DNA from 4 places in the Methylorubrum pseudosasae genome. Region 1 is predicted to be linked to each of the others. Evidence: riboswitches for the same ligand, from Rfam matches in the RefSeq annotation. Region 1 holds a riboswitch; each other region holds the start of a gene.

Region 1 (2,192 bases):
CCGTGGTCGAGGTTGAAGCCGCGCAGGAAGAACTGGTTGGCCTTGCCCTCGCCCGAGTGCTGCGTGACGATGAGGCCCGGCACCTCCTCCAGCACCTCGCCGGGGCGGGTGACCGGGCGGCTGTTGAGCTGCGCGCCCGAGATAATGCCGCCGCTCGCAGCGTCGACCGGGCGAAGCGCGCCGCCGATACCCGACACCCCACCGACGTAGCCGGCGCTGGCCGAGGCCGGACCGGCAGCAGCAGCGGTCGGCACGGCCACGGCGCTCACAGAGATCTCCGACAGGGTGACCTCGTCAGCGCGAGCGGCCTGCGCGCCCGCACAGGTCGGGGCGATACAGAGGGCGGCGGCCAGGGCGCCCGCCATGAGGCAGCGCGAGACTGGCGGAGGCTGAAGGTCGGACATCGGGGCCTCGGGGCAACGGCAGTGGCACGTCACCGCGAACGAGGCCGATGAGGGTACGGAGCAAACCGCGCGCCATCACCAACACCTGCCGACACACCCCGTCCGGCACGCTCCGCGTGTGACCACGATGGACGGCAGGTCTCCTGGCTCGCGGGTCGCTGCCCTCTCACCGTCTTCCCGGGCGAGGCTGCCCAGTGACATGGTGGCGGAAGGCTCGCCGCTTACAGTTGCGGGGGCAGCCGCGGCATCGAGCTTGCGCCCTCACCGCGTTCCCTTTTGATCCCCAAGGGGAACCGTCGCGGACATACTACCGAGCTTCCGGCTCAGGTCCGTCGCGGCCGGGCAACACCTGTCAACAACCTGCTCTCGACAGATGGACGACGATGTTCCGACTTGTGGACAGGACAATGCGGTCGAAGGAGCCACCTGTTACTGAGCAGGAACGGACAGCCCTGTGCCGGACGCGCCAGCTATCGAAGCCGCGTTCGATCGGTTGACTCCCGTACCTGCAGGACCGATGAGGGCTACCGTCAAGGTTCTCACGGTCCCGTGACCGTGAGCTAAGAGGGAATTCGGTGAAGCCCGCGAGGGCGAAACCGAAGCTGCCCCCGCAACTGTGAGCGGCGAGCCGCTGCCGAGAATGATCACTGGTGCCCCGCACCGGGAAGGTCAGGCAGAGGTGACGACCCGCGAGCCAGGAGACCTGCCTTGGCGATGGTTTTCGTTTCTCGGGCGGGGTGTCCGAAGGGAACGCATGGCCGTGGCAGGCGCTGACCGCCTGCTCTCGCGCAAGCGTGCCTGGAATTGCCCTTGTCCGGTCAAGGGCTTCTTCGATGCCGCACCGGTCAGGTCTCACGCTCTCGGAATCATTTCGAGCCGCTCGCAAGCCGGGTGATAAGGCCGGTCGTGCCGCCGCATCCGGCCCGAGCCGGGAACAGGCGCGGTCGTGCACGGTCGCCCTGGCCACTTTTCTTGCCGTAGGCCTCGATCCGGTCATCGCCTCCGCGCAGTTGGCCGCCGACGCGACCCAGGAGGTTCGGCTGGACGAGCTAACGGTCCAGGGGACCGCCGGCCCCCGTCTCGTCGCGGACGGCTATCTGGCGAAGCAGAGCGTCAGCGCGACCCGCACCGATACCCCCCTGCGGGAGGTTCCCCAGACCGTCGTCGTCGTCCCGAACCAAGTGCTCGAAGACGCCGCCGCGACCCGGATCGATACCGCCCTCGATCTCGCAGGCGTCGGCCGGGCAAACCCCTTCGCTGGCCTTGGCCTGACCGAGTTCACGATCCGCGGCTTCGCCACGGGCGAGTATTACCGCAACGGGTTCCCAATCAACCGCGGCTACCCGAACTCGCCCGACATCGCCTCGATCGAGCGGGTCGAGGTTCTGAAAGGCCCCTCGGCCTTCCTCTACGGCCGGGGCGATCCGGGCGGCACCTTCAACATCGTCTCGAAGCAGCCGTTGGCCGAGCGCACCTTCGCCGTTGGCACGCAGTACGGCAGCTTCAACACGAAGCGCAGCACCTTCGACGCGACGGGCGCCGTCAGCGAGGACGGGACGGTCCTGGCCCGTATCATCGGCGCGGTCGAGGACAACGGCAGCTTCCGCGATTTCGTGAGCAGCGACCGCTACTACGTCGCGCCTGCCATCGCCTGGCGCCCCACCGCGGACACCACGATCACGCTCGAAGGCGAGCTGATCAGCGCTGGGCAGATCTTCGACCGAGGTATCGTGCCATTCCGCGGCAACGTCCTGGCGGTGCCGCGCTCCCGCTACATCGGCGAGCCCG
Region 2 (2,192 bases), 2.9 Mb from region 1:
AGGGGTCCACTCCGTCCGGAACTGCGTCCAGTTATCGGTCCAGGCGATCTTCGAATCGCGGACGTTGTAGTTGTTGAAGCGGATGGTGTCGGGCACACGCCCGTTCACCAGCGGCGTGCCCCAGTAGCGGGTGGGTTCCTGGTAGCCGAAATCGTGGCTGAGCGTGAAGGCGAGTTCCGGATTCGCTTGGAGCGTCAGCGCGCCCGAGACCGCGAGATTGCGGAATTCGCCCTCCGGCGTGATCCAGCCACCGGCACGGTTGCCGCTGACATTGAGACGATAGGCCAGGGATTCGCCGATGGGCCCGGTCGAATCGACCGCCGCGCGGGCGATGCCGTCCTCGCCGAGCCCGAAGCGGGCGACGTTGAGCGGCGTGAACAGCGGCTTCTTCGAGACGACGTTGACGATACCGCCGATGGCTCCGTCCCCGTAGAGAACGGAGGCCGGCCCGCGCAGCACCTCGATCCGCTCCACGTTCCACGTATCGAACGGGAAGGTGACGGTGTTGGCGCCGACATAGAGCCGGGTTCCGTCGAACAAAGTCTGGATCGAGTTCTGCCCGGCAAAGCCGCGAGCGGTGAAGAAACCGAGTCCGTTGCCCGGCGAGCCGAAGGTCGTGATGCCGGTGCCGTTCTGCGACACGGCCTCTAACACGCTGGTCTGGCCGCGCAGGCGGATGGTCTCGCCCGAGATGATGTCGAGACTTGCGGGCGTTTCCAGCGGCGTGAGACCGAGCCGGCTCGCCGAGCGCGACGGCGTGCGCAGGTTGAGGCCGACCGGTGAGGACTGCGTCAGACTCGGCGTCCGCAGGGCTGCGGCGGCGTCCGTGCCGACGGCGTCGGCCGGCACATTGGCGGGCAGGCCGATCCGGGCACCGCCTTGCACCGCGATCTCATCGAGTTGTGTCAGGAGTGCTCGGGCCCGAACCGGACCGGACGTCGTGAGGGGCAGGGCGGCGACGGCGGACAGGAGGGACCGGCCGCAGAAGCGGCGGTGAAAGGGGAACATGATGGAAACGATGCCTCGGCAGCGACGGTGGCACGTCACCGCGACCGAGGCCGATCCACTGCCGGCCATGGGCCTTCAGCGTCTCGACACCTGCTGGGACACCCCGCCCGGCATGGCTCGCGTGTGACCACGGCTGACGGCAGGTCTCCTGGCTCGCGGGTCGTCGCCCTCCATCGTCTTCCCAGGCGAGGCATGCCCAGTGACGTGGTGATGAAGGACTCTCCGCTCACAGTTGCGGGGGCAGCCGCGGGATCGAGCTCGAAAGCCCTCCACCGCGTTCCCTTTTGATCCCTTGCGGGAACCGTCAACGGTCAAGCTACGGTCAAGGCGGCGCTCTGGTCAATGCGCGCGGCGCTGTTGGGGATGCCAGCGTGAGGGGCGATCCACAAACACGGACCCTGCCGCGAGCAAAGCCGCACGGCAGCCAAAAAGAAAAAAGGCCGCCCCGAAGGACGGCCCGAAGTCTAGGGAGGAAACGCCCAAGAAGGGCTGCAGGACCGCGACGCCATCGCGATCCGGCATGGCCATGATTTCTCAGGTTGCAGTGCACAAAGCAATCGCCGGCGCGTCGGATCGGGCATGCATTCATTGCATATGTTCGGTTCCGAACTCATCCGCTCCGGCGGAGCCATTCGGCCCCCCGGGGGTTTCGGTCGTCCGAATGCTGCCTCATGGATGCCAGACATGCCCCGTTGGATGTTCGCTTTTCCCGTCGTGCTGATGATCCTTGCAGGGCTCGTCGTTTTCGCCTTCACGCGGACCGGCCCGACCGACAACCAGAACACCCACGCTCCGCAGACCGGCCAGACCCGCTGACGCCGCCGAATCCCAGAGCGCACCGGCCCCTGAGCCATTCCGGCCCACAAATTGCGAAGTTTGCACGGTCGGAATCGTTCGGTGGGGTCCTCCATGCGGATCGGATGCGTTTTCTTCTTAAGCGCCCTCCTGCTTCCATCCGGGGCTCACGCAGTCGATGCGCATGCGGACGCGGCGGCCTTCGCGGCGGCGGCCCGTCACCATGTCGGTGAGCGCGTCACGCTCGATCATTGCCACCTCGTCTACGCGACCGACGACGAGATCACCTGCATCGGCCTGTTGCCGGAGGATGCGGCAGGCAATGTCCGCTTGGCCGGCAGGCTTCTGATCCGGGTCGCGGCCGCGGAGATGCAGGGCCGCACCCGTGC
Region 3 (2,192 bases), 900 kb from region 1:
GAAGCCGAGCAGCATGGTGTGGCCGATCCCGGCGGTGTCGAAGCGCCCGACCACCTCCGCCTGGCCAATCGCCACGTCCCAGCGGTAGTCGCGGATGTTGCGATCGCGCGAGACGGTGCGGTTGTCGGCGGCGATGGCGCGAATCTCGGCGGATTCGCCCTCCAGCGTGCCGGTGTTGAAGTGGGTGGCGAGCCGCATCTGCCAATCGGCGTTGAAGCGGTGATCGACGCGGACCTGCATCGTGTTGTTGGTCTGATAGGTGCTCTGGCCCGGCTCGCCGAGGAAGCGCGAGATCGGCAAGAGCCCGAGCCGCCCGTTGAGGGCGATGACGCCGCGGTCGAACACAATGCGGTTGCGCAGGAACTCGGTCTCGACGGTGATGCGCGTGTCCGGCGTGATCTGCCAGCTCAGGACGGGCGCCACGAGCAGCCGGTCGCTGTCGACGAAATCGCGAAAGCTGCCCTGGCGGCCGGCGGCGAGGTTGAAGCGGTAGGCGAGCGTGCCCTCCTCGTTGAGCGCGCCGCCGGAATCGACCGTGCCGCGGAACTGCCCGAACGAGTCCCATAACCCGCCCATCTCGACGAAGCGCTCGACGGTCGGCTGCTTGGTGATGATGTTGACGAGTCCGCCCGGATCGCTGCGCCCGAACAGCCCGCCGCCGGGGCCTTTGAGCACCTCGACGCGCTCGACGTTCTGGGCGTCGGGCGGGGGCGGCGTGCCGCGGTTGAGCGGAAAGCCGTTCTTGTAGATCTCGGAGGTGGTGACGCCGCGGATGGCGTAGCTGAACACCGAGAGGCCGCCGAAATTGTTCTGCTGCGCTACGCCCGGCGTGTAGTTGAAGACGCGATCGACGCGGGTGGCGGCGAGATCCGTGATGACCTCGCGCGGGGCGACCGTGACGATCTGGGGCACGTCGCGCTGGGGCGTGTCGGTCTTCGTGCTGCTCACCGCGCGGTCGGCGCGGTAGCCCGGCGTCGGCCCGATCAGGCCGATCGTGCCGGCGGCGCTGGTCCGGCCGTCCGCTGCGCCATTGCCAACGCCGCGGCCTTCGCCCTCGACCGCCAGTTCCTCCAGGGTGACCGATTCCTGCGCCCGCGCCTCCGGGCCGTGCAGGCCGGCGCAGAGCAGCGCGGCGAGCATCCAAGGCGGGCGCCGGGCCGGGACGTCGATGGCGTTCAGGATCGTCCGAACTGTCACAAGGCGCGCTCTGGCTGTTCGGGTGCGGGCCCAAGCGGGTGCCCCGCCGGGAGCGCAGGGGAACGCTCTCGCCGATCAGGCACGCCGCCGGAGCACCCCGCCCGGGGGACATCGTCGCGCCAAGGCAGGTCTCCTGGCTCACGGGTCAGCGCCCCCGTCTCGGCCTTCCCGGTGCAGGGCACCAGTGACCTTCGACGACGGTGGCTCGCCGCTCACAGTTGCGGGGGCAGCTTCGGCCTCGCCCGGACGGGCTTACCGAATTCCCTCTTAGCCCTCGGACATGCGTCCGGGGGAACCTTGGCCGCAGCAACTTCGCTGCGATGCGGCGCAGGGTCAACAGACCAACCAATGAAATGTAACAACATCACACAACCTGTGGCCCGTAGAGCACAAAGGTTCGGCGAGAAGCCCCATGGCGGCTGCGTTTCCCGCGTCGGCCTGAAGGCGGGCACACGAGACGATGGCGATCGTCCGGTCGACCCCGTCATCGAGCGCGCACTGCGCCGCAGCGGTTGGTAGAGGCCGCCGCCTCGTGGCGCGGCGGAGCCGCTGAGAATCCGCATCGAACGTTTTTCGAAGGACGTGACCGAGCTTTAGGCAAGATTAACCAAGATCCCGTTGAATGACGAAGGCTTAAGGTTGATCCTTCCCTAATCGGCGAAGCCATCTCGTTTTGTCATTCTGGCACAGATAGCCGGAGATGACGGCGGGAGGCCGTGTGGGATCCGCGTTGTCGAGTACCGCCCGCAATGGACATCGCCGAGCTCGTCCAGAGTCGCTCCGCCCGGCCCGTCATCCGCCGTCGGCGCCGCCCGCCTGTCGCGGCGCTCGCGCTGACCGCCCTCGGGGGTCTCGCGGTCGCCGGGATACTGCAACCGCAGGATCGCGCCGCGCCCGCCCCCGTGGAAACCGCGCAGGTTTCGGGCGAGGCCGAAGGGACGGAGACCGTGCAGGCCGCGCCCGGCGCGCTGGCTTGGATGCTCGAGCCCACCCCC
Region 4 (2,192 bases), 4.1 Mb from region 1:
GGCGAGCCCGATCACCGCCCAGAACACGAAGCCGATAGCGAGCGCGCGTGCGGCGAACTGCGCGGCCGTGGCCGGCGGCACCTGCGAGGAGACGGTGTCGATCGATTGCGGCGCGCCCGCGAGATGCGGCGCGACGATGAGGACGAGGCCACCGAGGATCGTCAGCGGCACCCGCCGCACGGCGATCAGGTAGAGTCCGAGCCCGGTCGCCACCACCGTCATCAGCCACCACGACTGGCGCAGCACGAGCGGCGCCGCCCCCATGCCGGGCAGTTCCGGCGGCAGGCCGATGGCGGGGGCGAGGACCACCGCGAGGAAGCCGGCGATGCCGACGACGAGTCCGCCCTGCGGGGTCGGCTCACGGCGCAGGGCCAGCATCACCGCCGCGAGCAGCAGCGCGTAGCCGACGCCGCCGACCAGCGTGGCGAGACCGGTGAAGGCCATCCGCTGAAGGCCCGGCGCAGGCTGCCACGCGTCGGCCGTGCCGTGGTCGTGTCCGCCCTCGCCATGCGCATGCGCGTGGGCCGGGACGATCAGGGCGGCGAAAGAGGTCTCATCGCGGGAGGGCGGTAGGGCGGCATGCGCGCCCTCGCCTTCAAAGGTCTCCGCCTGAAGGATCAGCGGGGAGGTCAGCGTGAGCTGCAGGCCCGTCGCGACGACGGACGCGAGGAAGCCGGCGACGAGCGCCGCCGACAGCAACCGGATGATCATGGAACTGCTTTGAAGCCGCTGAATGCGCGGATCAGTGGCAGGGGAAGTTCTGCGCGTGGCGGAAATCGTGCGCCGCGTTGTGCAGCACCGAGGCCGGGGCGAAGCCCGCCACGAAGACGAGACCGAGGCCGAGGAAGGCGGCGACGAGGAGCGCGCGGGCGCCCTCGGCCGAACGGGTGGTGGCGGCCTGGGTCTGAAGGGTCGCAGTCGTCATCGGGTCACGAGCTCCGGCCGCCCCACCGGCGGCGTTCGAGAACAAAACTTCGCTGGACGGCAGGTCTCCTGGCTCGCGGCTGGTATCGTGCCTGCCGCCTTCCCGGATCACCCGGTGGCTCGTGGCAGGAACTCGCCGCTTACAGTTGCGGGGGCAGCCGCGGAATTGAGGCTTCTGGAAAACCTCTCACCGCATTCCCTTTTCACCCCGTTGCCGGGGCACCGTCACGGAGCGGTCATAGCCTGATGCGGACGGACGCACAACGTGTCCCGCACCGGCCGCGATCACCGCAGCGCCCAGAGGAAGGCCGCCACCGCCGCCAGACCGAGCCCGCTGCGGACTGCGTGCAGGCGGATCCAGCGTTGCATCAGCGGCGCCACGACCGGATCGGCACTCGATGCGGCGAGCAGGGCACGGTTGGTCGGCATGATCGCCAGCATCGTATAGGGCCAGTTGGCGAGCGCGAGCGCCGCCCCGAGCCCCCATCGCGGATCGCCGGTACGCGCCCAGGCGAGCAGGCCGAGGGCGGTGGCGGCCAGCGCCAAGCCGCCCTGCATCCGGGTCGCGCGGCGATAGCTCGGGCGCCATTGCTGCAATTGGGAGGCCGGGTCGAGGACCAGCCGGGCCGGATGCTCCACGAAGCCGACATAGAGCGCGGCGCCGGCAAAGGCCGCCGCCGCGACGAGGGCGAGTTCACCGATCAGCATCGTGGTCTCCCGGTTGTTCGCCGCTCCGGCGTTCGCCGGCCCGCTCGCCGATGGTCCGCACGAGGGCGCGGGCCGCATTGAGCGCCGCAGGGTCGAGATCGCGGGCGAGTGCGGCCGCCCAGGGCGCCTGCCGCGCCGCCGCCGCCGCGTAGGCATCCCGGCCCGCGGGCGTGAGGAGAACGAGGCGGGCGCGCAGGTGGTGGGGATTGTCCGCGAAGCTCACGAGGCCGGCTTTCGCCAGCTCATTGACCGTCCGCTGCACGCCCTGGCGCGTCATGCCCATGTCGCGGGCGATGCGGGCGACCGGCAGCGGCTGCGCCGCGAGTGCGACGGCGCCCAGAACCTGCCAGCGGGCGCTGGTGAGGCCGAAATCCCCCACCAGCCGATCGCCGGCGGCCAGCAGCGCGCCGCTCGACCGGAAGATCTCCAGCACCAGAGCCGTCGCGGCGTCCGCGGCCTCATGATCTGAACGTTTCATGACAATATGCTGCCGATTTGACAGCATATTGTCAATAGACTGACTTTGACGCGCTGGCGGCGCGTGGGGCAAAGGGTGCGGA

Evidence for each region. A riboswitch is a leader RNA that binds a small molecule or an ion and turns the genes downstream of it on or off. The one in region 1 is predicted to bind cobalamin.
Region 2: another riboswitch for cobalamin. It lies ahead of M2437_RS20230 (TonB-dependent receptor); the one in region 1 lies ahead of M2437_RS06465 (TonB-dependent siderophore receptor).
Region 3: another riboswitch for cobalamin. It lies ahead of M2437_RS02260 (TonB-dependent siderophore receptor); the one in region 1 lies ahead of M2437_RS06465 (TonB-dependent siderophore receptor).
Region 4: another riboswitch for cobalamin. It lies ahead of M2437_RS25810 (CbtB domain-containing protein); the one in region 1 lies ahead of M2437_RS06465 (TonB-dependent siderophore receptor).

Annotation. Positions count from the first base shown of each region.
Region 1 is NZ_JAQGDU010000002.1:1,193,319-1,195,510, forward strand. It holds gene M2437_RS06460 (TonB-dependent receptor) at 1-404, opposite strand, end outside; cobalamin riboswitch at 521-717, opposite strand; cobalamin riboswitch at 921-1,129, shown strand; gene M2437_RS06465 (TonB-dependent siderophore receptor) at 1,238-2,192, shown strand, end outside.
Region 2 is NZ_JAQGDU010000002.1:4,077,991-4,080,182, reverse strand. It holds gene M2437_RS20230 (TonB-dependent receptor) at 1-1,008, opposite strand, end outside; gene M2437_RS20225 (hypothetical protein) at 1,010-1,135, shown strand; cobalamin riboswitch at 1,130-1,329, opposite strand; gene M2437_RS20220 (hypothetical protein) at 1,918-2,192, shown strand, end outside.
Region 3 is NZ_JAQGDU010000002.1:297,816-300,007, reverse strand. It holds gene M2437_RS02260 (TonB-dependent siderophore receptor) at 1-1,140, opposite strand, end outside; cobalamin riboswitch at 1,304-1,512, opposite strand; partial or broken gene M2437_RS02255 (DUF2778 domain-containing protein) at 1,947-2,192, shown strand, end outside.
Region 4 is NZ_JAQGDU010000002.1:5,270,748-5,272,939, reverse strand. It holds gene M2437_RS25815 (CbtA family protein) at 1-711, opposite strand, end outside; gene M2437_RS25810 (CbtB domain-containing protein) at 743-925, opposite strand; cobalamin riboswitch at 967-1,165, opposite strand; gene M2437_RS25805 (anthrone oxygenase family protein) at 1,210-1,632, opposite strand; gene M2437_RS25800 (MarR family winged helix-turn-helix transcriptional regulator) at 1,619-2,110, opposite strand; gene cobU (bifunctional adenosylcobinamide kinase/adenosylcobinamide-phosphate guanylyltransferase) at 2,192-2,192, shown strand, end outside.